2 linked regions of the Jilunia laotingensis genome follow. The protein of the gene in region 1 binds, or shares a complex with, the protein of each later gene. Links are inferred from orthologs where the notes say so. Each region holds a gene or a part of one and is shown on either strand. Other genes may lie near its edges. The genes, in order: secY and secA.

Region 1 (13,002 bases):
TGCAGATTGCTTTGCCATACTATATTGCTTTATCTCCTAAAACTTCTTCAATGAATTTAAATGATGAAAGAATATCCGCTTCACCTGCACCCACTGCAATCGTATGCTCAAAGTGTGCAGCAAATTTCCGATCTCTTGTTCTCACTGTCCACCCGTCACCTTCCATTATCACTTGTCGGTCACCCAAAGTTATCATTGGTTCAATCGCAATACAAAGTCCTTTTTTTAAAAGCGTACCATATCCCCGTTTACCGTAATTAGGCACTTGAGGATCTTCGTGCATTTCTTTACCAATGCCATGGCCAACAAATTCACGTACTACACCATAAGAATGTGACTCACAATATTGCTGAATAGCATATCCAATATCACCAATTCTTTTTCCTTGTATTGCATTTTGGATTCCGATATATAATGCCTCCTTTGTAACTCTCAACAAATCACGAACTTCTTTGTCCACTTCACCCACGCAAAAAGTGTAAGCTGAGTCACCACAGAAACCATTCATATAAGTACCACAATCAACTGAAACAATGTCACCTTCTTTTAGGACAATATCTCCTGGAATACCATGCACTACTTGTTCGTTAACGGAAGTGCATATAGAAGCTGGAAATGGATCCCCATATTGATTAGGAAAGCCCTTAAAAGTTGGAATAGCACCATTATCTCTAATAAACTCTTCTGCAACTTTATCCAGTTCACATGTAGTAACTCCCGGCTTTACTATCTTAGCTATTTCAGCTAATGTTTTCCCTACAAGTAGATTACTCTGACGGAGCAACTCTATTTCATCTTCTGTCTTAAGAAATATCATTTCTCCACAATATTAATATGCAGCTACACCAGCACGACCTTTAATACGACCTGATTTCAACAAACCGTCATAATGTCTCATCAACAAATGACTTTCAATCTGTTGCAGCGTATCAAGAACAACACCTACAAGAATCAACAAGGATGTACCACCGAAGAATTGAGCAAATTCAGCTTTCACACCAAATACACCCGCAAAAGCAGGCATAATAGCAATCAAAGCCAGGAAGAACGAACCAGGTAAAGTGATACGCGACATAATTGTATCAATATACTCAGCTGTCTGCTTTCCAGGTTTAATACCAGGAATGAAACCATTATTTCTCTTCATATCTTCTGCCATCTGGGTCGGATTTATTGTAATAGCCGTATAGAAATACGTAAACAATATAATCATAATGGCAAAAATCAGATTATACCAAAAACCAGTATGATCAACTAATGCATGCGCTATACCACTTGTTGCATTATTAGAATAACCAATAAAAGCAATAGGTATGAACATAATTGCTTGAGCAAAAATGATAGGCATTACGTTAGCAGCATTAACCTTCAAAGGAATATACTGTCTTGCGCCACCATACTGTTTATTTCCTACAATCCTCTTAGCATACTGCACTGGTATTTTACGCGCTCCCTGTACTAGCATAATAGCAGCAGCAATAACCAACAAAAGGAAAACAGCTTCAAACAAGAACATAATCAAACCTCCTGCACCTGGCGAGGAAAGTCTTGACACAACTTCCTGAAATAAAGCTTGCGGTAAACGCGCAATAATACCAATCATAATGATCAATGAAATACCGTTACCTATACCTTTATCTGTGATTCTTTCACCAAGCCACAAAATGAACATACTTCCTGCAGCAAGTATAATAGTAGAAGTAACCATGAACAGAGTCCAATCTAATGAAGCATTTAAAGAAGATCCAGCCTGCATTTTAAGATTGAGCAAATAAGAAGGAGCCTGAACCAGCAAAATCAGAATCGTCAAATAACGAGTATACTGATTCATCTTTCTTCTGCCGCTCTCACCTTCTCGTTGTAATTTCTGAAAATAAGGAACCGCAATTCCTAGCAACTGGATAACGATAGATGCAGAGATATAAGGCATGATTCCTAATGCAAATATAGATGCATTAGAAAAAGCTCCTCCTGAGAACATGTTTAACAAGGCTAAAAGGCCTTCGCTTGTTTGCTTATGTAGTTGTGCGAGCATAGCCGGATTAATACCCGGTAACACAACATACGAACCAAAACGGTAAATCGCCACAAACAATATGGTAATGAGGATCCGTTGTCTCAGATCCTCAATTTTCCATATATTCTTTAATGTTTCAATAGCTTTTCTCATTGAATCAGAGTTTTACTACAGTTCCACCTACAGCTTCGATAGCAGCTGTTGCAGTCTTAGAGAATGCATGAGCTTCCACGTTAAGCTTAGTAGTCAAAGTTCCGTTTCCTAATACTTTTACCAACTGGGTTGAAGAAATAAATCCAGCTTCGATAAATTCATTAACACCAACTTTATCCAAATTCTTAGCTTCTGCCAATTTTTGGATAGTGTCAAGATTAATAGCTTTATACTCTACGCGATTGATATTCTTAAAACCAAATTTTGGTACACGACGTTGAAGGGGCATCTGTCCACCTTCAAAACCGATTTTCTTAGAGTATCCGGATCTTGATTTAGCTCCTTTATGACCTCTTGTAGAAGTTCCTCCTAAACCAGAACCCGGTCCACGACCGATTCTTTTTCTTGTTTTAGTAGAACCCTCTGCAGGTTTTAAATTACTTAAGTTCATATTGTAATTCGTTTTATATTCAACAAATAATTACTTAACAATGGCAACCAAGTGTTTAACCTTATCTACCATTCCAAGAATCGAAGGAGTTTCTTCGTGTTCAACAATGCGGTTCAATTTACGAAGTCCCAGTGCATCAAGAGTTCTTTTTTGATCAGCTGGAGCACCAATTCTACTTTTAACTTGTTTGATCTTTATAGTTGACATATCTCCTCCTTATCCTCTAAATACTTTTTCAACACTAATACCTCTATTTTGAGCAACCATTCTTGCATCTCGCATTTCACTTAAAGCCAAAATTGTAGCTTTTACTAAGTTATGCGGATTTGAAGAGCCCTTCGACTTAGCCAAAACATCAGTAACACCAACGCTTTCCAATACAGCACGCATAGCACCACCAGCCACAACGCCAGTACCATGAGATGCGGGTTTAATAAATACCTCAGCACCACCATATCTTGCTGATTGTTCATGAGGCACTGTACCTTTCAATACCGGAACTCTAACCAAATTTTTCTTGGCAGATTCAACACCTTTAGCGATAGCAGCTGTTACTTCCCCTGCTTTACCAAGTCCCCAACCGATGATTCCTTCTTCGTTACCTACAACAACAATTGCAGAGAAACTAAAAGTTCTACCACCTTTGGTTACCTTCGTAACACGATTGATAGCAACCAGTCTATCTTTTAATTCTATATCGTTAGAAATCTTAACTCTATTATTAACTCCTGCCATAATGATTAAAATTTAAGTCCACCGTTACGAGCAGCATCAGCCACTTCTTTTACTCTCCCATGATACAAGTAACCATTACGGTCGAAAACAACAGTAGTTATACCTGCTTCCTGAGCCTTCTTAGCGATCATCTCTCCCACTTTAGCAGCCATCTCTTTTTTAGGTAACTTCTCAGTTAAACCTAAAGACGATGCAGCAGCTAAGGTTTTGCCTGACAAATCGTCGATAACTTGAACATAGATTTGCTTATTACTTCTAAATACACTCATACGCGGACATGCAGCAGTACCTGACACTTTATTGCGTACTCTATATTTGATTTTAATTCGTCTTTCTATTTTTGTTGTCATGATAATATAAATTTATTTAATTTACTTAGCGCCGGCTGATTTACCAGACTTTCTGCGAATTTCCTCGCCAACAAACTTAATACCTTTACCCTTATATGGTTCAGGTTTACGGAAAGAACGTATTTTAGAGCAAACTTGACCAAGTAATTGTTTATCGCAAGACTCTAATATAATAAGAGGATTCTTATTTCTTTCAGATTTTGTCTCTACTTTAATTTCAGAAGGCAACTGTAAAAAGATATTATGAGTATATCCTAAGGCCAATTCTATAATATTTCCTTGGTTAGATGCACGATAACCAACGCCAACAAGCTCAAGTTCCTTTTTATATCCTTCTGATACACCCACAACCATATTATGAACTAAAGAACGATACAAGCCGTGGAAAGCGTGCTTTTGTTTTGGATTATCAATCATTGCACTTTCGTTTTCTGTCAAAACGATATGTCCGTCCTCAATGACAACATTGATAGCAGGATTCACATATTGACTCATCTCACCTTTTGGTCCCTTAACGGTAACCACATCATCTTTCAGAGTAACTGTTACTCCAGCGGGGATACTAATGGGTAATTTTCCTATTCTTGACATTGCTTTTCCTCCTATTAATATACATAACACAAAACTTCACCACCAATTTTCAGATCGGCAGCTTCTTTGTTTGTCATTACACCCTTGGAAGTAGATATTATAGCAATACCCAAACCATTAATAACACGCGGCATATCTTTATAACCAGTGTACCTACGTAAACCCGGAGAAGATACTCTTTCAAGTTTTTTGATTGCGTTAACCTTGTTAACCGAATCATACTTCAAGGCAACTTTAATAGTTCCCTGAGGACCATCTTCTACAAACTTGTAATTAAGAATGTAGCCTTTCTCAAAAAGAATCTTAGTGATTTCTTTTTTCAAATTTGAAGCAGGAACTTCAACCACTCTGTGTTTTGCTTGAATAGCGTTCCTCAACCTCGTTAAATAATCTGCTATTGGATCAGTCATATAAAAAATAATTAAATTAATCAGGACTTCCCTGACAATATTTAAAAAACAATTACCAGCTTGCTTTCTTTACACCTGGAATAAGGCCATTTGATGCCATTTCACGGAACTGAATTCTTGAAATTCCGAATTGACGGATGTATCCTTTCGGACGACCAGTCAGTTTGCAACGGTTGTGCATACGAATCGGATTTGCATTTTTCGGCAGTTCCTGCAATTTTTGTGCTGCCTCATAAGCATCTACAGGATCACCCGTTCTTACTATTTGCTTTAAAGCAGCTCTCTTGGCGGCATATTTGGCTACTAATTTAGCACGCTTTACTTCGCGTGCTTTCATTGATTCCTTTGCCATATTTATCAGTCTTTTTTAACGTTTTTAAACGGTAAACCGAATTCTTTCAACAAGGCATAACCTTCTTCATCTGTGTTCGCAGAGGTTACAAAGGTAATATTCATTCCGAGAATTCTTGTAATACTATCGATATTTATTTCAGGGAAAATGATTTGTTCCTGAATACCAAGGGTATAATTCCCCATTCCATCGAATTTACTTTCAATACCTTTAAAGTCACGGATACGAGGCAACGCCACACGAACCAACTTTTCAAGGAATTCATACATTCTTTCGCGACGCAGAGTAACCATAACTCCGATCGGCATTTTCTTACGCAGCTTAAAGTTAGCGATATCTTTACGAGAGATAGTTGCTACAGCTTTCTGACCGGTAATAGCAGTCAACTCGTTAATTGCTACTTCAATAATTTTCTTATCGGCCACAGCCATACCTAACCCCTGATTGATAACAATCTTCTTAAGTACGGGTACCTGCATCGATGAAGAGTACTGGAATTGTGACTTCAGCGCAGGCGCAATACGCTCTGCATATTCTTTCTTAAGGCTTGCAGTATTACTCATTACTTAATCTCCTCTCCTGATTTTTTAGAAATACGCACTATAGTTCTTTTACCATCCAAAGAACTTACTTTTCTACCAACACGCGTTGCTTTACCAGTTTTTGGATCAACCGGGTTCAAGTTTGAAATATGGATAGCAGCTTCTTGCTTTACTATACCACCCTGCGGGTTCTTAGCATTTGGTTTTGTGCTTTTTGATACCATATTGATACCTTCAACCAATGCACGTCCTTCTTTAACAAGAACCTTCAATACGCGACCAGTCTTACCTTTGTCTTCACCAGCATTTACGTAAACTGTATCGCCTTTTTTTATATGTAATTTACTCATTACTTAAATCTTTTACAAAATTAAAGTACCTCAGGCGCAAGTGACACAACTTTCATGTTAGTAGCACGAAGTTCACGAGCTACCGGACCGAAAATACGACTACCTCTAATTTCACCTGCATTATTTAACAAAACACAAGCGTTATCATCAAAACGTATATAAGAACCATCGGGACGACGGATTTCTTTCTTAGTACGTACGATCAAAGCTTTAGACACTGCACCTTTTTTAATATCACCCGAAGGAATGACGCTCTTTACAGAAACGACTATAACATCCCCTACTGAAGCATAGCGACGTCCTGTACCGCCTAAAACGCGAATACAGAGTGCCTCTTTAGCGCCACTGTTGTCACATACTGTAAGTCTGGATTCTACTTGTATCATAATTACTTAGCTCTTTCAATTATTTCTACTAATCTCCATCTCTTAGTCTTGCTCAAAGGACGAGTTTCCATAATGCGTACTGTATCACCTACATTGCATTCATTCTTTTCATCGTGAGCATGGTATTTTTTCGTTTTACTAACGAATTTACCATATATAGGGTGTTTTTCCTTGAATTTGGCAGCAACAGTAATGGTTTTATCCATTTTATTGCTCAATACAACACCTGTTCTTTCTTTTCTTAAATTTCTTGCTTCCATCGAGCTGATCATTTATTGTTAAGTTCTCTTTCGCGCATCACAGTTTTCATACGCGCAATAGTCCTGCGTAACTGTTTAATTTGCGCAGGGTTTTCCAAAGGAGAAATAGAATGATTGATAACCATTTGGTTATAATTCACCACTTCTGCTTCTATTCTCTCTGCTAAGTCAGCAGTAGACATCTCTTTAATTTCTGCAATTTTCATAAACGTTACGCATTTTGATTTTGAATATCATAATCACGTCTCACTACAAATTTTGTAGTGATAGGAAGTTTTTGAGCAGCTAAGCGAAGAGCCTCTTTCGCAACATCGAAAGGTACGCCTTCAGCCTCAATAATAATTCTACCCGGAGTAACAGGAGCTACGAATCCTTCGGGGCTACCTTTACCTTTACCCATACGCACATCAGCAGGTTTTCTAGTGATTGGTTTATCCGGGAATATACGAATCCAAATTTGTCCCTGACGTTGCATATATCTTGTAACTGCAATACGAGCAGCTTCAATCTGGCGGCCTGTGATCCATTTTGTTTCCAAAGCCTTAATTCCAAAAGAGCCGAAAGCCAACTGGTTACCTCTCTGAGCAACACCTTTCTGACGGCCTTTCTGTTGTCTTCTGAATTTTGTCTTTTTCGGTTGTAACATAGTTTCCTAAAATTCAAATTCGTTTAGCGATTATTTTTCTTTCTTTTGAAGTTCTTTCCGCCGCCGTTGTTGTTTCCACCATTGTTTCCACGACCACTTTCTTTGCTTTGTGTAAAGTTCGGAGCCAATTCTTTCTTGCCAAACACTTCACCTCTACAAATCCAAACTTTAATACCGAGAAGACCAACTTTTGTCAATGCTTCTGCATGACAGTAGTCAATGTCTGCTCTAAAAGTGTGTAACGGAGTCCTTCCTTCCTTATACATTTCAGAACGTGCCATTTCAGCTCCATTCAAGCGTCCTGAAATCTGAATTTTGATACCTTCAGCCCCCATACGCATTGTATTTGCGATAGCCATCTTGATGGCACGGCGGTAGGCAATCTTTCCCTCGACCTGACGAGCAATGTTGTTAGCAACAATTACAGCATCCAGTTCCGGTCTTTTCACTTCAAAGATATTGATCTGAATATCTTTATCGGTAACCTTCTTCAACTCCTCTTTCAATTTATCAACTTCTTGGCCACCTTTACCGATAATAATTCCCGGACGAGCAGTGCAAACAGTAATAGTAATGAGTTTCAACGTACGTTCAATTACGATTCTTGAAACACTTGCTTTTGCAAGTCTTGCATTAAGATATTTACGGATTTTGCTATCTTCCAGCAAAGAATCACCGTAATCATTTCCACCGTACCAGTTAGAATCCCATCCTCTGATAATTCCTAAACGGTTGCTTATTGGATTAACTTTTTGTCCCATCTACCTTAATTTAATCTTCGTTATTACTTTTAGAATCAACGAACAACGTCACGTGATTTGAACGTTTACGGATTCTGTAACCTCTACCCTGCGGAGCCGGTCTCATTCTTTTGAGCGTAGCACCACCATCAACAAAAATCTTAGTTACATATAATTCACCGCTTTCAGCTTTACGTTCGTTTTTCTGCTCCCAATTAGCTATCGCAGAGCGTAGTAATTTCTCCACTCTTGCTGCAGCTTCTTTTGAAGAAAACTTCAAAACGCCAAGTGCTCTGTTCACTTCCATCCCGCGAATCATGTCAGCCACGAGACGCATTTTGCGAGGAGAAGTAGGAACATTTTGCAATTTAGCAAAATACATGGTCTTAAGGGCTTCTTTTCTTTTATCAGCCGATATTTTTTTTCTTGCTCCCATTATATTTATTACTTTATTATTTCAGATAAATCCTGTTATTTTTTCTTATTACCAGCGTGTCCTCTGAAAGTACGAGTTGGGGCAAATTCACCCAACTTGTGACCTACCATATTTTCGGTAACGTATACAGGAATAAATTTATTTCCGTTATGAACTGCAACTGTATGGCCTACAAAATCAGGCGAAATCATTGAAGCTCTGGCCCAAGTCTTAACAACAACCTTCTTGCCTGATTCATTCATAGCAAGAATCTTCTTCTCAAGCTTAACGTTAATATACGGACCTTTTTTTAATGAACGACTCATAGTTTACTCAATTAATCAGATTACTTCTTTCTTCTCTCTATAATATACTTAGATGATTGTTTCTTAGGAGCTCTAGTCTTAAGTCCCTTAGCATACAATCCCTTACGAGATCTTGGGTGTCCTCCGGAAGCACGTCCTTCACCACCACCCATAGGATGATCAACCGGGTTCATCACAACACCACGGTTACGAGGACGACGTCCTAACCAACGAGAACGTCCTGCTTTACCTGAACTTTCCAATCCATGATCCGAATTACCTACACTACCGATAGTAGCTTTACAAGTGCTAAGTATCTGTCTAACTTCACCTGAAGGCAATTTAATAACACAGTATTTACCCTCTCTTGAAGTTAACTGAGCAAAATTACCAGCCGAACGAACCAAAGCAGCACCCTGCCCCGGACGTAATTCAATATTATGAATCACAGTACCGACAGGAATATTCTGAAGAGGAAGTGCATTACCAATCTCTGGCGCTGCATTTTCACCTGACATCAAAGTCGCACCAACTTGCAATCCATTGGGAGCAATAATATATCTTTTTTCTCCATCAGCATAAAACAACAAAGCGATACGAGCCGAACGATTCGGATCGTATTCTATAGTTTTCACAACTGCTGGAACACCGTCTTTATTTCTCTTGAAATCGACAATTCTGATCACCTTTCTATGGCCGCCACCTATGTAGCGCATGGTCATCTTACCTTCGTTGTTACGACCTCCTGATGATTTCTTACCATATACAAGAGACTTTTCTGGTACTGATGCAGTAATTTCTTCGAAAGTACCAATAATTTTATGTCTTTGCCCCGGTGTTGTGGGCTTAAATTTACGTACTGCCATTTTTATTAAATATTGCTATAAAAATCAATAGTATCTCCTTCTTTCAATGTTACAATCGCTTTTTTGAAAGCGTTTGTACGGCCATTGATGATACCTGCCTTCGTATAACGGCTCTTATTCTTGCCGGCATATCTAGCCGTATTCACATCAACCACTGTAACATTATAAAGGGCTTCAACTTCATTCTTAATTTCCAGTTTGTTAGCTTCAGGACGCACAACAAAGCCAAAACGATTCAGCTTATCAGTTATTGCAGTCATTTTTTCTGTCACCAACGGTTTAATAATAATTCCCATTATTTAAGCCTCCTTTTTAAATTAAGATATTGTCAATAGCTTTCAAAGAGTTTTCAGTAAGCACAACAACCCCAGCATTCAATACTCTGTAAGTATTTAATCCTGAGATAGTCTGCACATTAGCACCCTCAATGTTACGAGCTGACAAATATACGTTTTTATTTGCTTCTGGTAAAATTACAAGCAGTTTTTTATCAGAAACTTTAAGATTTTTTGTCATTGCAACGAAATCCTTTGTCTTCGGAGCCTCAAAAGTGAAGTCCTCAACTACAACAATCCCATTGTTTTGAGCTTTATAAGACAAAGCAGACTTACGAGCCAATGTCTTAACTTTTTTATTCAACTTGAAGTAGTAGTCTCTCGGCTTCGGACCGAATACACGTCCACCACCAACAAGTACTGGAGAATTCATGTCTCCACGACGCGCACCACCGCCACCTTTCTGACGACCGATTTTACGAGTAGATCCACTGATTTCACTTCTTTCTTTTGATTTATGAGTACCCTGACGCTGATTAGCCATAAATTGCTTTACGTCCAAATAGATAGCATGGTCGTTGGGCTCAATTCCGAAGATAGATTCGTTTAACGTAACCTTTCTCCCAGTGTCTTCACCTTTAATGTTATATACGTTAACTTCCATTATTTCTCAATTAATACGATTGAACCTTTGCAACCAGGGATAGAACCTTTAATCAAAAGAAGGTTATGTTCCGCGATTACTTTTAATACCTGTAAGTTTTGAACAGTGACTCTTTCACCACCCATTTGTCCACCCATACGCATTCCTTTGAATACTTTTGCAGGATAAGAACAAGCACCGATAGAACCCGGCTTACGAGCACGGTTGTGCTGACCATGTGTAGACTGGCCTACACCGCCAAAGCCATGCCTTTTAACAACACCCTGGAAACCTTTACCCTTGGAAGTCCCGACAACATCAACATAATCTGTACCATCAAACAACTCCACGGTAACCGTATCACCCAGATTTAACTCATTTTCAAATTCTTTGAACTCGGCCAAGTGTCTCTTCGGTGTTACTCCAGCTCTTTTAAAATGTCCCATCAACGGCTTAGTTGTATGTTTTTCCTTTTTGTCCTGGAAACCCAACTGAACAGCAGCATAGCCATCTTTCTCTACAGTCTTAACCTGAGTAACAACACAAGGACCTGCTTCGATAACAGTGCATGGTACATTCTTACCATCGGCACTGAAAACGGATGTCATTCCGATTTTTTTTCCTAATAATCCTGGCATTTCACTAATTTTTAATTATCAAACTTTAATTTCCACTTCTACACCACTCGGTAACTCCAACTTCATCAGAGCATCTACCGTCTTAGCTGTTGAACTATAGATATCGATCAATCTTTTATAAGATGAGAGTTCAAACTGCTCACGAGACTTTTTATTTACGAAAGTCGAGCGATTGACAGTAAAAATACGTTTGTGCGTTGGAAGGGGTATCGGACCACTAACAATAGCACCGGTAGCCTTCACAGTTCTCACAATCTTCTCAGCTGACTTGTCAACCAAGTTGTGGTCATAAGATTTCAGTTTAATTCTAATTTTCTGACTCATTGTTTTTTGTTATTAATAAGTATATAAATAGGATAAAGCGGCAGGCTAAGAGTCATTCGCTAGCCTGCAGCTTCAGATATTTTCGTTAAATCAAATCAGCACGTCCCTTAACTTCTTCTAATACAGCCTTAGCAATAGAATTAGAGACCTGAGCATGATGAGAGTAAACCATTGAAGAAGTTGCACGTCCTGAAGTAATAGTACGTAAAGCAGTCACATATCCGAACATTTCTGCCAACGGTACCATTGCCTTAACAATACGAGCACCTGAACGACTCGACTCCATTCCTTCAACTTGCCCACGGCGCTTATTCAAGTCACCAATAACATCACCCATGTTTTCTTCCGGAGTTACAACTTCCAGTTTCATGATAGGCTCCATTAAAACAGGACCCGCCTTAGCACAAGCATTTCTATAAGCCTGAATAGCACAAATTTCAAAAGACAACTGGTCAGAATCCACCGGGTGGAACGAGCCATCAACCAAAGTCACCTTCAGTGAATCAAGAGGATAACCGGCCAAAACGCCATTTTTCATTGCTGTTGTAAAACCTTTCTGTACAGCAGGGATAAATTCTTTGGGAATATTACCTCCCTTTACTTCATCAACAAACTGTAATCCGCCTTCTTTAAAATCCTCATCAACCGGACCGATGTTCACAATGATGTCAGCAAATTTACCACGACCACCAGATTGTTTTTTGTAAACTTCACGCAAGTTAACTGTCTTAGTGATAGCCTCTTTGTAGTTAACCTGAGGTTTACCTTGATTACACTCTACTTTGAACTCACGTTTAAGACGGTCAATAATAATATCTAAGTGAAGCTCGCCCATACCCGAAATAACCGTCTGGCCTGTTTGCTCGTCAGTTTTAACAGTAAACGTCGGATCTTCTTCAGCCAATTTAGCCAAACCGTTAGACAGCTTATCCATATCTTTCTGAGTCTTAGGCTCTACAGCAATACCGATTACTGGTTCCGGGAAGTCCATAGATTCAAGTACAATAGGTGCCGATTCATCACACAACGTATCTCCTGTATGTATATCTTTAAAACCTACACCAGCACCAATATCACCAGCACCAATTACATCTACCGGATTTTGTTTATTTGAGTGCATCTGGAAGAGACGAGAAACACGTTCTTTTTTACCAGAGCGAGAGTTATAAATATATGAACCAGATTCAATCTTACCCGAATATACACGGAAGAAAGTCAAACGGCCTACATACGGGTCAGTTGCAATCTTAAATGCCAAAGCCGAAGTCTTATCGTCATCACTTGGTTTACGTTCTTCCTCAGCACCTGTATTAGGATTGGTACCGATCACATTTTCCGCATCCAAAGGAGAAGGCAAGAAAGCACAAACATAATCAAGCAACGTCTGTACACCTTTGTTCTTAAATGAAGAGCCACAAAGCATCGGAACTATAGCCATCTTAACAGTAGCATTACGGAGAGCTCTCAGAATCTCTTCTTCAGTGATAGTAGAAGGATCATCAAAATATTTCTCCATCAAAGCATCATCAAATTCAGCTACTTTTTCCAACATC
Region 2 (16,707 bases), 1.8 Mb from region 1 along the record:
TTCCACTATCTTACAATTAGGTTGATTACACGATTGATCGCCCCGGTGTCCAAATCATGATGCATGGGAAGGCAAATCACACTGTCTGCCACTTTATGCGCCAAAGGAAGATTGTTGGGATTAGCGGATTCCAATCCTCTATAAGTAGAGAACTCACTTATCAGAGGATAAAAGTATCGCCTACCTAATACTTGATGCTCTCTCATCTTTAAGTAAAGTTCATCACGTGTAATCCCATATTTTTCAGTATCAATAAATATTGGAAAATAGGAATAGTTATGGCGAACCCCCGACATATCTTCCATAAAACGAATGCCTTCCACGTTACGTAATGCTTCACGATATTTTATTGCGACTTGCCGACGTCCCTCAATAGCAGCATCTACTTGTTTCAAATTCAATAATCCGTAAGCAGCACGAATTTCGTCCATTTTGCCATTGATACCGGGAGCAACAATGGTCGTCTCACCGGCAAAGCCAAAGTTCTTCAAATAGTCAATACGTTGTTTCGTCTTTTCATTATGGCAAACCAAGGCTCCTCCTTCTATCGTATTATAAACTTTAGTGGCATGAAAACTTAAAGTGGACATGTCACCGGCTTCCAATATGGACTTGCCATTAACCTCGACGCCAAATGCGTGCGCAGCGTCATAGATCACCTTCAAGCCATACTTGTCGGCTATCTCCTGAATACGTTCCGTATCGCAAGGTTTGCCGTAGACATGAACAGGCATGATCGCAGTAGTTTTTGGAGTAATAGCTGCCTCTATATTATCGGGATCAATGTTACAGGTTTCAGGATCTATGTCTACAAATACCGGTTTGATGCCATTCCACCACAAAGAATGGGTGGTTGCAACAAAACTATAAGGGGTGGTTATTACTTCACCTGTGATCCTTAGTGCCTGCAAAGCACACATCAGAGGAAGGGTTCCGTTCGTAAACAAACTAATGTAAGGCACCTTCAAATACTCGCACAAAGCTTTTTCCAGTTCCTGATGGTAGTGACCGTTATTCGTCAGCCACTTACGATCCCAGATGTCTTGCAAATAGGGTAAAAAGTCGTCCAGGGAGGGAAGAAGGGGAGAAGTAACTGTTATTAGTTTTTCGTCCATATTTGTTTATTATCCAATTTATTTTTCCGATGAAGTAACGAACACACCAGTTGCCGCACTTCGAGATATTCAGGAAGACGAAGCTTCTCATATACCAATATAGCCAAAATTAATCCTGTCAGGCATTGAAGGGGTAGCATTACATAAATTGAAAGAGAAAATAGAGTTATACACCACATTACTCCGGCTATAAAAAACGAGACGAGAAATGAGGGGAATATATCCATAATCTGCTTTTTAGTCGGATAATTTACTAAATCGGCAGAATAATAACTGTTTAGAAAATAAGCGATAAAAGAAGTAAATACACTGCCCCACAACATATACTCTATACCCCAGAAAATACCAATTACAATAGGTCCGACAGCTATAACTTTCTTTATTATTTCCAGTTTAAGGAACAAATCCGAACGCCCCTTCACTTGAAGGATATTCAAATTGATTGCTTGCAAAGGATACAGCATGCCCGAAAAACAAATTATCTGCAAATAATATACGGATTGTAACCACTTCTCACCTATTAAAACCAATATTAAAGGTTTTGCTATGGCTGCTAAACCTAACATACAAGAAAATGCAACCAGCATGGTCATCTTTATAATTTTACGGTATCCTTCAAGCAAACGTTCAGGATCTTCCTGTATAGAACTAAGAACCGGATAGCTCACCCGCTGTACAACTGCAGTCAAATTACTAGAGAATATTGTATTAAATTGCCCGGCACGAGTATATTGCCCCAATTGGGAAGAAGAATAAAACCGCCCGATAACGACATAATAAACATTTCTGTAAGCAGTATCTATTAAACCTGAAACCAACAGTTTAGATCCAAATCCAAACAATTCCTTAAAGCTTTCTATTGAAAACTCCCAAGCTGGACGCCAATGACTATAAATCCAAAGAAACAGAGCATTAAAAAACTGACGTGACAGTTGTTGGGCAACAAGACTCCATACTCCATAATTTAAAAGAGCCATGCCAATACCTATTACCCCACTCGAAATAGATGCAATAAAAGATATTTTTGTTTGTATTTTAAAGTTGATTTCCTTGACAAAAATGGTACGCTGAATAATGGATAAAGCATTGATAACAAGTACCAGCCCAATGACCCGTGTTACCGGGACCAACAGAGGTTCTTTAAAAAACTCACTAATCGCGGGAGAACAAAAAAATAATAGTACATATAAAGAAATCCCAACTATTAAATTAAAGAAAAAGACTGTATTATAGTCTTCTCGTTTAATGTCTACTTTCCGAATCAACGCATTCGAGAATCCACTATCAATAATTGAATCTGATATTGCGATAAAGATAGCGATCATAGCCATTATGCCATATTCGGTTGGCGTAAGTAAACGAGCAAGAACTAGGCCAACTAGAAAAGTAACTCCTGAACTTGCAATATTGTCAACGAAGCTCCATCCAACACCTTTAAGCGTTTTTTTCTTTAACGATTCACTCACTTACAACAATGATCACTGAACAAAATCTGTATAGAAAAATGATAAATATGATTTGAACAAGCACTCATTACACTACCTATCCCTATTCATTTTAATCTTCTTCCAGCAACTGTAATCTCTCAATTACTTCACTCTCTTCCAAAGTCAATTCTTTACCATTCCAACTATCAATGATCGCATGTGCTTCTTTTGCTAATTCCTCTTCCGGAACTTCGGCATAGCAGGCTACCAATAACTGACACTTAAGCAATGAAGCCGGTAATCGATCCAGGACATTCCAACTGCAATCTAATACCAATTGGATTTTCTTATCTTTATCGCCATGATTATAAATCGTCGCACTGTATCCCATTAATAGGGCTTTGCAAAGGGCAGCTTCTTCAATATCAGAAGAGGCCGTCTTGCGAAAAAGAGTTTCTGACTGGCGATAGACATCAGCATTAAGTTCACGGAAAGAATCAGTATAGATGGGGGTACCATCCAAACCTAAACGAAGAAGCCTATTGGCCGCTTCGCATAAAGCGTCAATTTCTGGTTGTAAAGACATGATGATATTTACAATTTTTATTTACTATCTGCTATTTATAAAAGTGTCTATAGAAAACAAGGAATGGTGTACTACGGACTGTCAACAATCCAATCTCTTATCCGGAATAAGGTTCAAGAAATACTAACGAATAGCAAATAGAATTATTTATTTTTTTGATCAGTAGGATCAGGCAAAATTGGTTCAACGAGCGATGGATGAATATATGCCGTAGCAACAGCCATCAGTCCTTCGATAGCTACAACCACACGGCGATCACCTTTAATTCGGAGGAAATAACCTTCAACTCCGTTAAATATACCACCGGTGACACGAACTCGATCTCCTTTTTTAAAGGAAGTTATCGTAGGATCCAAATAAATAACTTGCTGGTCATAGGATCCGGCAACAGCTATAAAATTACGCATTTGGACATCAGGGATAATTATGGGTTGGCGTGTCTCTCGATCCATAATATATCGAATGGGAAGACGTTCGCCTACAGTAGCTTTCAACTCATCCATTTCCTTACGCGATAAACGCACAAAAATGAGATTATGAATTACCGGAACCAGCTTACGGATTTTACGTTCCCCTCTAAATACATACTCATAGCGCATAGGCAAGAAATTTTCTACCTTTTCAGTATCAAGATAGTTTTTCAAAGCCAACTCCCGACTATAGGTTATGCGAAGGGCATACCAAAACTTTTCAGCAGAATTCACAATATGATATTATTGGGGGACACCGACAGAAAGTTACACCTGTCGATCAAGTATTTAAGATTCTTCATCTGTAGCGTGATATACATAAAATCCGTTTATAATCTCCTTAAACCAGGAAGATAGGATTTGAAAGTATCGGATACTTTCCATTTCAATAAATATGATAATCACTAAACTGTTATAAACGAACTAATCAAAATAAATACGATCTCAATGAATATTCGTTTCAACAGTGCAAATGTATAGAGTATTTTTGGATGTACAAAATAATTCCTAATAAATTAATGCCGGACATTAACTAAATAACATCGGAGGTGCTATATAACTTCATAATATTAAGCATTTTAAACCACTTTCTCATTCATCTGTTCGGTTAAAAAGAATCAGTGTCGGTTTAACCAATGTACAACGACTTACTAATGATTCTCGAAATACAAAGAGCCTGTTTTAATTTTCCTCAAAAAGAACTTTCAAAACAAGGCTGAGCTAAATTTAAACAGGATCTAAATCACATTATCATTTTGACAATGTGATTTAATCACATGTAATGAGTCGCGTTTTTCCGACCATTGACCAACTTGATTGTAAAAAACGCAGTATAAAGCAATATGCATTTTTCAGATTATCCGGGAAATGCGCAGATAGATTACATAAAGCTTTATTTATCCTGCTATTCTTTCGAAATGCATTCCCATAGAAATTTATTACAACTTTTTATCAAAAGGAAACGCTTCATCCAAAGGAGGCAAATAGAGCAATATAGAGGTAAAAAAAATGCTTTTTCAGATAAATTGAACTTCATTTTAATAGAAATAGTTATTCCATTTGCTAAAAATAGTAACTTTACGCGTTGGTTATTATTATCCAATCTGTTAAGAAAGGATACTTAAGCCGATAAATATAGCTATCCAAGCCGACAACTAAGGCTATTTCATCTGCATTTTATGGCTTTTTGACCTTAATAACTGCCTTTACAGAAGTTAATTCTACATTTTTAAAATAATGTCAGTTAGCAATAAAGGTGAAATAAGAACATATTGATATGCATATTAGTAGTTTATTATAAATAAAGACAAAACAGATTTCTCTTATTTTCCATCCCACTAGCTAGAGTCATATGCTCCAATTCCACAAAACAGAAGCATATACTTTTGAAAAGAAGCATGCATAGGAGAAGAAAAAATATCCACAGAAATCACCAAATATTTTGTTATCCATCTGAATATAACTATCTTTGTCGCCAAAGTAACAACTATGATTCGAAGACTCAACATACACTTATTTGATCCTATCAAAAATGCAAAAGTTACAATTACGATCTAAAAAGTCTTCAATATGAGGAAAATAAAAATACTATTCGTACTATTTCTCTTTTGCTTTTCTGCTCAGGCAAATCAGACAAAAGATACAACCAACGACTCGGTACGAATCAGCTTATTGACTTGCGCCCCCGGAGAAGAAATTTATTCCCTCTTTGGGCACACAGCTATACGTTATGAGGAACCGGCAAAAGGGATCGATTACGTCTTCAACTATGGTCTTTTCAGCTTCAATACTCCCAATTTTATACTTAGGTTTGCTTTGGGTGAAACAGATTATATTCTTGGAGTAACCTCCTACGACCGTTTTGCTGCTGAATACGACTACGAAGAACGTAGTGTGTGGCAACAAACACTAAACCTACTGCCGGAAGAAAAGGGAAAGTTGCTATATCTGCTGGAAGAAAATTGCCGGCCCGAGAACCGGACATACCGGTATAATTTCTTTTATGACAACTGCGCTACCCGTCCTCGGGATAAAATAGAAGAAAGCATCGAAGGAAAAATAAGCTATGATTTTTCAGACAGAAACCACACCAAATCCTTTCGTGACATTGTACATCAATATACGAAAGGACATCCTTGGTCACAATTCGGCATCGACTTTTGTATAGGGAGCGAAGCAGATCGCCCGATCACAAACAGACAAATGATGTTTGTCCCGTTTTATCTGAAGAATGACTTTCAAAGGGCTAAAATCATAAACAATGGAAAAGAGAGAAAACTGGTATCGGACTCGCGAATAATCATCGATTGTGAAGACACCGACTCATCCCCTACCAAATTCGACATCATGAACCTCCTGACTCCTATGAGATGTGCCCTGCTATTATTCATTATAGTAACAATAGCTACCATATATGGCATAAGGAAAAAGAAGGGGCTTTGGGGATTAGACTTGGCATTATTCGGAACTGCAGGAATTGCCGGTTGTGTAATTACGTTCCTTGCACTTTTCTCCCAACACCCGGCTGTAAGTCACAATTACTTGCTTTTTGTATTTCAACCCGGGCATCTGATCTTCCTCCCAATCATTGTAAATGCTGCCAGAAAAGGAAGAAAATGCTGGTACAATGTTGCGAACTGCGTCGTTTTAACACTTTTTATAGTGCTTTTTCCGCTAATACCGCAAAGAATTGATTTAGCTGTCGTACCTTTGGCACTCTGTTTGCTGATACGTTCTGCAAGCAATCTCATTCTGACTTATAAAAAAACAAAATGAAAGGATTACTGACTTCCATAATAACAGTATTAACTATTACCGGACTGCAAGCCCAGCCGCTTCCCGCGTCTACCCCCAAACTGGTAATAGGACTGACGATCGACCAGTTGCGTACAGATTATTTGGAAGCATTTTCTACCCTATATGGTGAAAAAGGATTTAAAAGGCTTTGGAAAGAGGGAAAAGTTTTTCGTAATGCCGAATATAATTTCAACCGAGTAGACCGAGCATCCGCCGTTGCCGCCATTTATAGCGGCACAACGCCTTCCATGAATGGCATTGTAGGCAATCAATGGTTGGATGCTTCTACTTTAAGACCGACAAGTTGCGTAGACGACCCTGCATTTATGGGTAATTATACGGATGAAAACAGTTCCCCAGCCTTATTACTCACTTCTACAATAGCCGATGAACTTAAAATAGCCACCCGCAATAAAGGTTTGGTATATGCCATCGCTCCTTTCCGCGATGCTGCCATATTTGCAGCAGGTCATGCAGGAAACGGAGCATTTTGGCTAAACAGCAATACCGGAAAATGGTGTAGCACCACTTACTATTCTGAATTCCCTTGGTGGGTCAGCGAATATAATGATCGACAAGCCATCGATTTCCGTATAGGAAATATCGTATGGACACCAGTACATCCGGTAGACAAATATGTCTATCTTCCGGAATGGAGGGAGGATGCTTTCAAATATAAATTTGATGATGACCGGAGAAACAAATTCCGCCGGTTAATAGCTAGCCCGTTCGTTAATGATGAAGTAAACTCATTGACAGAGGTACTGCTGGATAAAAGTAATATCGGTAAAGATGATATACCGGACATGCTCTCATTGATGTATTATGCAGGCAATTATGCCCATAAGACTTCACAAGAGTGCGCCATGGAATTGCAAGACACGTATGTACGTCTGGACCGTAGCATCGCCAACCTATTGGAGATGGTCGATAAGAAAATCGGGCTTCAGAATGTACTTTTCTGCATCACTTCTACCGGGTATGTAGATACAGAGTCCGCCGACCACGGGATTTATCGCATTCCGGGAGGAGAATTTCATTTGAACCGCTGTGCAGCATTATTAAACATGTATCTGATGGCTTCATACGGTGAAGGGCAATATGTAGAGGCCTATTATGACCAACAGATCTATCTCAATCACAAACTGATCGAACAGAAACAACTGGATCTGACCGAAATACAGAATAAGGCAGCCGACTTTCTAGTACAATTCAGCGGTGTGAACGAAGCATACTCAATGCATCGTTTGTTATTAGGTGCATGGACCCCTGAAATCCACATGATCCGTAACGGATTCCACCGCAAACGCTCAGGAGATCTACTGATCGATGTCCTTCCCGGATGGACGGTAATGAACGAAACCAATCCTTCGGAAAATAAGATCATTCGTAATGCACATATACCGGCTCCACTCGTATTTTTTGGAAACACAGTGAGACCGGAGGTAATAGAAACACCTGTTACCGTTGATCATATTGCGCCTACACTGGCTCATACAATGAGAATACGGGCTCCCAATGCCTGCACAAAAACACCTCTTACCATCAGGTGAATACTCACCTTATTCAATTAGCAAATAATAAATAAAAAATAATAAACACATGGGATTTAATGAATTTTTAAGCTCGATCTTTGGAAACAAATCCACACGAGACATGAAAGAAATTCAGCCCTGGGTAGACAAGATTAAAGCTGCATACCCGGAGGTTGAGAAATTGGACAATGACGGACTTCGTGCCAAGACACAGGAACTAAAACAATACATCTACGACTCTGCTACAAAAGAACGTGCTAAAGTAGAAGAATTGAAAGCGAGCATAGAGTCTTTGGAGTTGGAAGATCGTGAAGATGTTTTCGCTCAGATCGACAAACTGGAAAAAGAAATTCTCGAAATATATGAAAAAGCACTGGACGAAGTGTTGCCAGTCGCTTTCTCTATTGTAAAAGATACCGCCAGACGGTTTGCTGAAAACGAAGAAGTAGTGGTAACTGCCACTGATTTCGACCGTACTTTAGCTGCCACTAAAGACTTTGTCCGCATTGAAGGAGACAAAGCCATTTATCAGAACCATTGGGTAGCAGGAGGAAACGACACTGTATGGAATATGATCCATTATGATGTGCAGCTGTTCGGTGGTGTGGTTCTCCACAAAGGTAAAATTGCCGAAATGGCAACAGGTGAAGGTAAGACATTGGTAGCAACCTTGCCTGTATTCCTCAACGCTTTAACCGGCAATGGGGTTCATGTTGTAACCGTGAACGACTATCTGGCAAAACGTGACTCGGAATGGATGGGACCGCTTTATATGTTCCACGGACTGAGTGTCGATTGTATCGACAGGCACCAGCCAAACTCCGATGCCCGTCGTCAGGCTTATCTGGCAGATATTACATTCGGTACGAATAATGAATTCGGCTTCGACTATCTGCGCGACAACATGGCCATCAGCCCTAAAGACCTTGTACAGCGTCAACATAACTATGCCATTGTCGATGAGGTGGACTCCGTATTGATCGATGATGCCCGTACACCGTTGATCATTTCCGGTCCCGTACCTAAGGGGGAAGACCAGCTTTTCGAAGCTCTTTGCCCGATGGTAGAACGTTTGGTAGAAGCCCAAAAAGTTTTGGCTACCAAGTACCTGACAGATGCTAAAAGATTGATTGCCTCCGACAACAAGAAAGATGTGGAAGAAGGATTCTTAGCTCTGTTCCGCAGCCATAAAGCATTGCCTAAAAACAAAGCTCTGATTAAATTCCTCAGTGAACAGGGAATCAAAGCCGGCATGCTGAAAACAGAAGAAATCTACATGGAGCAGAATAACAAACGCATGCATGAGGCTACAGACCCGTTGTACTTTGTTATCGATGAGAAATTGAACAGCGTTGACCTTACAGACAAAGGTGTCGACCTTATCACAGGCAATTCTGACGATCCTACATTATTTGTTCTTCCCGATATCGCAGCCCAACTTTCAGAACTGGAAAATGAACATGATCTGTCCGATGAACAGAAACTGGAAAAGAAAGATGCCTTATTGAACAACTACGCGATCAAATCTGAACGCGTACATACCATCAACCAACTGTTGAAAGCATATACCATGTTCGAAAAGGACGATGAATATGTTGTGATAGACGGACAGGTTAAGATTGTAGACGAACAGACAGGACGTATCATGGAAGGACGCCGTTATTCCGACGGACTCCATCAGGCCATCGAAGCAAAAGAACGTGTGAAAGTAGAAGCTGCCACCCAAACTTTTGCAACCATTACGCTGCAAAACTACTTCCGTATGTACCATAAACTTTCGGGTATGACCGGTACAGCCGAAACAGAAGCAGGCGAACTCTGGGACATCTACAAACTGGATGTTGTGGTAATCCCGACCAACCGTCCGATTGCCCGTAAAGACATGAACGACCGTGTTTACAAAACAAAACGCGAAAAGTACAAAGCAGTCATCGAAGAGATCGAGAGCTTGGTCAATGCAGGTAGACCCGTTTTGGTCGGTACCACTTCTGTCGAAATCTCCGAAATGCTGAGCAAGATGCTGAGCATGCGTAAGATTGAGCATAATGTATTGAATGCTAAATTACACCAAAGAGAAGCAGACATCGTAGCGAAAGCTGGTCTGAGCGGAACAGTGACTATTGCTACCAATATGGCAGGTCGTGGTACGGATATCAAGCTAAGTCCGGAAGTGAAGAAAGCCGGTGGTTTAGCAATCATCGGTACCGAACGTCACGAATCACGCCGTGTAGACCGCCAGTTACGTGGTCGTGCGGGACGACAAGGCGACCCGGGTTCATCCGTATTCTTTGTTTCACTCGAAGATGACTTGATGCGCCTCTTCTCTTCCGACCGTATCGCAAGCGTAATGGATAAATTAGGATTCCAAGAAGGAGAAATGATCGAACATAAGATGATTTCAAACTCTATTGAACGCGCACAAAAGAAAGTGGAAGAGAATAACTTCGGTATCCGTAAACGTCTGTTGGAATACGATGACGTTATGAACAAACAACGTACTGTTGTTTATACAAAACGCCGTCACGCCTTGATGGGCGAACGTATAGGCATGGATATCGTCAACATGATCTGGGACCGTTGCGTTGCCGCTGTTGAAAACAATGCGGAATATGAAGATTGCAAACTCGACCTTCTCCATACATTGGCAATGGATGCACCGTTCACAGAAGAAGAGTTCCGGAATGAAAAGAAAGAAAGTCTCGCTGATAGAACTTTCGATGCAGCGATGGCCAACTTCAAACGTAAAACGGAACGCTTGGCACAAATCGCCAATCCGGTTATCAAGCAAGTATATGAAAACCAAGGACACATGTACGAAAACATTCTGATACCTATCACAGATGGTAAACGGATGTATAATATCTCCTGCAACTTGAAAACCGCTTATGAAACTGAATCCAAAGAGGTCGTAAAATCATTCGAGAAGTCAATCTTACTCCACGTTATCGATGAATCATGGAAAGAAAACCTTCGTGAACTGGATGAATTGAAACATTCTGTGCAGAATGCAAGTTACGAGCAGAAAGACCCGTTGTTGATCTATAAGTTGGAATCCGTAAATTTGTTCGATACAATGGTAAACAAGATCAACAACCAGACAGTATCTATCCTAATGCGCGGACAAATACCTGTACAGGAAGCGCCCGAACAACCGGAACAGCGTCGTGTGGAAGTACGTCAAGCTGCCCCCGAAAGCCGTCAGGATATGAGCAAATACCGCGAACAAAAACAAGATCTGAATGATCCCAATCAACAAGCTGCAGCTCAACAGGATACTCGCGAACAACAAAAACGTGAACCTATCCGCGCTGAAAAAACAGTAGGACGTAACGATCCTTGTCCGTGCGGTAGTGGCAAAAAATACAAGAACTGCCACGGAAAAGCGTAAAAAGAATCAAGAAGGAAGATGAAAGAACTAAGCCTTCTCTCCTCTTCCTTCCCCAAAAGATGGCTCTGAACAGTTAAATATTGTTCGGAGCCTTTTTTTATTGGTACAAAATCGTATTTTTGCTAAATAAAGAAATAAACTATGGCAAAATATTCTTTCTTCTCTTTAGTCATCGTTTGTCTGACATTAAGCGCATGCCAAACGACGAGACAAATGCCTATCGATTATTTGGTGCCTGCAGAAGTTAGTTTTCCTTCTGAATTACGCCGGGTAGCCATTGTAAATAATATGAGTGAGACTCCTGAAAACAAATTGATCAAATCTGACTCGTCTAAAAAAGATGGAGAAATAGCCCGAGATGTGGTATATTATAATGGAGATGCCAAAATAGCTACCGAATCATTAGCAGAATCTATTGCGCAAGGTAACTATTTCGAAGAAGTAATTATTTGTGATTCCGCCCTACGTGCAAATGATAAATCTGCACGCGAATCTACTCTCAGCCAAGAAGAAGTAAAAGAATTAACCACTCAATTGAATGCGGACTTATTGATTTCCCTTGAAAATCTTCAACTAAAGGCCACCAAAGTAATTCAGTACCTCCGTGAATTCAGATGTTACTATGGAAGTATCGATCTGCAAGTTCATCCCACCCTAAAAATATATTTGCCAAACAGAAAAGGGCCAATGTTAACTTTAAATCCCAAAGACAGCATTTTTTGGGAAGAATACCAAACTGAGGATGCATATAATATCCATTCCGTAAAAGAAGTATCATTTTTGCATGCCCATCTAATAAAGGAACAAGATATGATTGCAGAAGCATCTGAGTTTGCCGGTACAATTCCAGTAAAACATCTCTTGCCCTATTGGAAATCCGCCATGCGAACCCTGTACACCAACGGATCAGTAGACATGCGCGATGCTGCATCCTATGTTCATAGAAATTCCTGGGACAAAGCTTTGAAACTTTGGGAACGCACCTTCAAAAATTCCAAAAAAGATAAGAATAAAATGCATGCCGCTCTTAATATAGCCCTCTATTATGAAACCAAGGACGACATCGAGCAAGCCATAACCTGGGCAAAAAACGCACAAGACTTAGCAGGTAAAATGGAGAATATGGATGAAAGATCTAAAGAAAGAATTGACATTAACGACATTCCCAAATTCATGATGACCACCTTCTACCTAGAAGAATTACAAGAACGAAAGGCAGGTTTAGCCACATTAAATATGCAAATGAGCCGATTTAATGATGATTTTTAATAAAATCATATGCAGGTAAATATTTTTTTTATACCTTTGAACTGAATATAAAGAGGAAGTCCCATGAAACTAAGTCAACAAATACAATCTGTAATCGAATCGGCCATCCGGAAAGCAGTTGCCAAGTATACTTGCGGCTGCGAGCAGACCCATGTTACAGATATCCATATACAACCCAACCAGAATTCAGGTGAACTCTACATTTTCGATGACGAAGATGAAGAACTTGTCAATACAACCATCGAGGAATGGGCAACGTACGAAGATGATGATTTCTACGAAAACATAGAACGTATCCTACGCTCGATTCTCTGCCGCATGAAAGACGGTGGTGATTTTGATAAGCTAACCATTCTGAAACCTTACTCTTTCGTGCTGGTAGACGATGAGAAGGAGACAATCACCGAACTCCTTTTAATAGACGACGATACTTTACTGGTGGACGATGAATTATTGAAAGGATTGGATAAAGAGCTGGATGAATTTTTAAAAGAGTTGTTGGAAAAGTAATTCATAAGCCATAAAAGCAGATCAAAATTTCCCTTATGCGCCCATCCGTATAAGGGATTTATTTTGGAGAAGAGTCCTTATCATATTCCATCGTAAACCAAAACGTAGAACCTTTTCCTTCCACAGAATCAACACCTATCCGTCCTCCATGTTTTTCTACCAGCATTTTACAGATAGAGAGTCCAAGACCGGTACCTTGTATAAAAGGATTAAATTTAATAAATCGGTCGAAAACATGGTTACATTGTTCACGAGACATGCCGCAACCTGTGTCGGCAACGTAAAAGAACAGCGTATTTTTATCCTTTAGACGATATCCTATCCGAATGCTACCTTCCTTCGTAAATTTTATAGCATTGGTTACAAAATTCGTAATCACCTGCGTCAACCTGTTTTTATCCGTATAGACGGTACATTGCGGCAGACGTTCATCAAAAAGCAATGTTACAGCGTCATTTTTTATTCTCAACTTCGCACTCCTCTCAATATCTTCCATAACTTGGTTTACATCTACCCACGTCTCATGAAAGTCATAAGTTCCGGCCTCAATCTTCGCCATATCGAGAATATCGTTAATAAGCTGCAATAGTAGCTCCGTATTATTCTCAATAATGCCGATGTACTCCTCCATCTCTTCCTTGCTATCTACGTGAGGAAGTAAATTAGAAAAACCTACGATAGAATTTAATGGAGTACGGATCTCATGGCTCATATTAGCGAGAAAAGCCGATTTCAACCGATTGGCCTGTTCCGCCTCTTCCTTGGCTTCCTTCAGTCGGTGATGGGTCTTCTTTAGAATATAAATATAAAAGGCAACAGCTCCCAGCACCAACAAAAAGATGGACACCGACCATACAATCTCTATCTGATATTGTTTAAGCAGTGGTTGAGGCTTGTTTATATAAATTGCGTCAGAGGGATAGAGAGAAACAGGTATATTAAAATTCTGCAATACCGGATAACACAAATTAGCGGAAGGTATCCCTCCGTCCACTCCTGGAATATCCCTTGGGGCTTCGCCACCCTGAACCCGATAAATCAATGACAATAATGCCTGTGCGAATGAACCGGAAGAGACGTAATACCCGCCTGCAAATGTATCTTTCGACAAATCCTCGTCGGCAAGCAGAAATAAAGGAGTGTGGGTGAAATTAGATATAATCTCCTGCAAATGGTCAAAAAGGTAATTGTTATCATTCCGGTTATGCGACTCAAACCAAGAGTAATAGATCAGTCCTGTCGCCCGGTCGTACCCGCGTAAGGTGTCCAAAAGCATCTCCGTTGTGATATGTACCGTGGACAGTTGTTGCAGCTCAATATCAGGATAGAAATTCTCAATCGTATTCTCCACATCCGAACGTACCATGTCACTGATATAACGGTCATCGGAAATAAAGGCAATCTTTTTCATTTCCGGCATCAACTGACGCATCAGGTCAATAGTCTCTTTCACATAATACACTTGGCTAAGATAGGTCAGATTATACCCTTTCCGCCATACGGAGGCGGGCACGGAATTATCCGCTGTCAAAGGCTCGTGTGCTAGAAGTATATCCAGTGAGGCCGGCAGAATATCCCGGGTGTTTGTGACTATGACAGGAGCATCTTTCCAAACATCATCAAACAGCTCCCGGCATACCATCCAAGCCGGATCACCAATAAACACTACCAGCTTGGGAGGCAAAGGATATTTCTCCTTCAAATGGTTCAATATTCCCTCCACTTCACTCACTGTCCTGATTGCGGGGACGGACAAGGATTCTGCTTTCACCCGAATGCCATTCTTTATCAACTCATCATGAACCTGCCAATATAAGTTCTTTGCCCAAGGTAAATTGAAATTTATGGAATTGATAAACAAAACTTCATTTCCAGAACCTCCGTTACCGGAAGCATACAAGTACGTTCTTCCTCCAAGCAATAAGAAGAAAAGTAAGATAAACAATAAAGTTGTGTGTTTCATTCCATGTTTTTTAGAACGATGACAAAGATATTATTATTTTTAATAAAAACAGGAGATAACTCACAATATATGAGATACCTCCTGCTCTTTTTTATAACAACGATTTATTTTTAGGCTTTCTTCAAAGCTTCTATACTTTCCTGCAATGATTTGATAATACTTTCCGCATCGGCCTGTTTCTTACGTTCCAGTTCGATAACGGCAGCCGGGGCATTGCTTACAAACTTCTCATTGCTCAATTTCTTGAGAACTCCCTGCAAAAAGCCTTGTTTATGTTTCAATTCTACTTCCATACGAGCTATTTCCGCTTCTACATCGATCATATTTCCCAATGGAACGGCAAACTCCGTAGTCCCGATCATAAACGATGCCGCACCGTCTGCTTTGGTCTCCACGACGGTTATGGCGGAAAGATTACCCATCTTTCTGATCACCGGCTCCATGTTTTCTACCGGGTTCTGTCCCACTACCTGCAATTCCAATGCCTCTTTCAAAGCGATGTTCTTTTGCATACGAATGGAGCGGATATTGGTAATCACCTCTTTCGCCATTTCAAATTGCTGAACGAATGTTTCGTCAACTTCACCCGGCTTTTGCAGAAGAGAAACCATCAAGCTTTCACCGGATTTACGTTCACGTAATTGCTGCCACAGTTCCTCTGTTATGAAAGGCATGAACGGATGAAGCAGCGTAAGTAAACGCTCAAAAGCATTCAAGGTCATATTATAAACATAAGCATTGATCGGTTGACCGTATCCCGGTTTCACGATCTCAAGCAACCAAGAAGAGAATTCATCCCAGAACAGTTTATAAATCACCATCAAAGCCTCACTCAGACGATACTTGCTTAACAAATCGGCTACTTCAAGGGAAGCTGCATTTAGTTTCATGTCCATCCACTTCACAGCCATACGGGCATCATCAGGAATTTCCACCTCCTCTGCCACCGTCCAACCTTTGATCAAACGGAAAGCATTCCATATCTTGTTACAGAAATTACGTCCTTGTTCGCACAAAGCATCGTCAAACAAGATATCGTTCCCGGCAGGCGCTGACAGCATCATCCCCATGCGTACTCCGTCTGCACCGTATTTTTCTATCAGCTCCAAAGGATCGGGTGAATTACCCAGAGATTTGGACATCTTGCGTCCCAGCTTATCACGGACAATACCCGTGAAGTATACATTTTTGAACGGCATCTCACCCTCATATTCATAACCTGCCATGATCATGCGTGCCACCCAGAAGAAGATGATATCCGGACCGGTCACAAGATCGCTTGTGGGGTAATAATATTTGATTTCCTCGTTACCCGGGTTATTGATGCCATCAAACAGCGAAATCGGCCATAACCAGGAAGAGAACCAAGTATCCAGACAGTCTTCATCCTGACGAAGATCGGCCATAGTCAAAGCATCATTTCCTGTTTTCTCTTTAGCTAGCTTCAAAGCCTCTTCGTCCGTCACGGCCACTACATAACCACCTTCCGGAAGGAAGTAAGCCGGAATGCGGTGTCCCCACCACAACTGACGACTGATGCACCAGTCTTTAATGTTCTCCATCCAGTGGCGATACGTATTTTTGTATTTTGCCGGATAGAATTTTATATCATCTGCCATTACCGGTTCAAGGGCAATCTTAGCCAGAT

The links.
Region 2: the proteins of secY (region 1) and secA are in contact, whole or in part, in a crystal structure (PDB 3DIN), measured with the Thermotoga maritima proteins. The link is inferred for Jilunia laotingensis from one-to-one orthologs. Residues at the interface, in WP_004081795.1 of Thermotoga maritima: Glu108, Gly109, Glu110, Glu111, Ala236, Glu237, Arg238, Arg239, Ile240, Thr241, Ile242, Gln243, Tyr244, Ala245, Arg246, Arg247, Val248, Thr249, Gly250, Arg251, Arg252, Val253, Tyr254, Gly256, Ala257, Ser258, Thr259, Tyr260, Leu261, Pro262; in WP_004082002.1 of Thermotoga maritima: Glu261, Ala262, Arg263, Lys300, Ala301, Arg302, Thr303, Ile304, Ile305, Leu323, Tyr324, Asp325, Pro326, Val329, Ser330, Tyr333, Ile336, Lys340, Phe345, Val349, Glu363, Phe364, Tyr374, Ser375, Gly376, Gly377, Glu393, Ile395, Thr482, Ser483.

Annotation. Positions count from the first base shown.
Region 1 is NZ_JACRTF010000001.1:2,017,865-2,030,866, reverse strand. What follows is about bases 1-2,958. They hold secY (preprotein translocase subunit SecY), read right to left. Parts: upstream 2,171-2,958; coding sequence 830-2,170; downstream 1-829. Other genes in these bases: rpsE (30S ribosomal protein S5), read right to left, coding at 2,838-2,958; rpmD (50S ribosomal protein L30), read right to left, coding at 2,652-2,828; rplO (50S ribosomal protein L15), read right to left, coding at 2,175-2,621; map (type I methionyl aminopeptidase), read right to left, coding at 20-817; infA (translation initiation factor IF-1), read right to left, coding at 1-18. In the rest of the region: more of rpsE, read right to left, coding at 2,959-3,356; rplR (50S ribosomal protein L18), read right to left, coding at 3,362-3,706; rplF (50S ribosomal protein L6), read right to left, coding at 3,728-4,297; rpsH (30S ribosomal protein S8), read right to left, coding at 4,312-4,707; rpsN (30S ribosomal protein S14), read right to left, coding at 4,760-5,059; rplE (50S ribosomal protein L5), read right to left, coding at 5,065-5,622; rplX (50S ribosomal protein L24), read right to left, coding at 5,622-5,951; rplN (50S ribosomal protein L14), read right to left, coding at 5,972-6,337; rpsQ (30S ribosomal protein S17), read right to left, coding at 6,340-6,609; rpmC (50S ribosomal protein L29), read right to left, coding at 6,606-6,803; rplP (50S ribosomal protein L16), read right to left, coding at 6,809-7,243; rpsC (30S ribosomal protein S3), read right to left, coding at 7,267-8,004; rplV (50S ribosomal protein L22), read right to left, coding at 8,015-8,419; rpsS (30S ribosomal protein S19), read right to left, coding at 8,455-8,724; rplB (50S ribosomal protein L2), read right to left, coding at 8,745-9,569; and more genes. UniProt on the Escherichia coli protein: The central subunit of the protein translocation channel SecYEG. Consists of two halves formed by TMs 1-5 and 6-10.
Region 2 is NZ_JACRTF010000001.1:250,893-267,599, forward strand. Bases 7,660-11,517 are described here. They hold secA (preprotein translocase subunit SecA), read left to right. Parts: upstream 7,660-7,996; coding sequence 7,997-11,317; downstream 11,318-11,517. Other genes in these bases: H8744_RS01175 (alkaline phosphatase family protein), read left to right, coding at 7,660-7,947; H8744_RS01185 (DUF6340 family protein), read left to right, coding at 11,459-11,517. In the rest of the region: H8744_RS01145 (ATP-grasp domain-containing protein), read right to left, coding at 1-6; H8744_RS01150 (DegT/DnrJ/EryC1/StrS family aminotransferase), read right to left, coding at 6-1,115; H8744_RS01155 (lipopolysaccharide biosynthesis protein), read right to left, coding at 1,100-2,581; H8744_RS01160 (UpxZ family transcription anti-terminator antagonist), read right to left, coding at 2,673-3,131; H8744_RS01165 (UpxY family transcription antiterminator), read right to left, coding at 3,272-3,835; lipoprotein N-acyltransferase Lnb, read left to right, coding at 5,168-6,373; more of H8744_RS01175, read left to right, coding at 6,370-7,659; more of H8744_RS01185, read left to right, coding at 11,518-12,586; H8744_RS01190 (hypothetical protein), read left to right, coding at 12,650-13,096; H8744_RS01195 (sensor histidine kinase), read right to left, coding at 13,155-15,059; H8744_RS01200 (valine--tRNA ligase), read right to left, coding at 15,170-16,707. UniProt on the Escherichia coli protein: Required for protein export, interacts with the SecYEG preprotein conducting channel.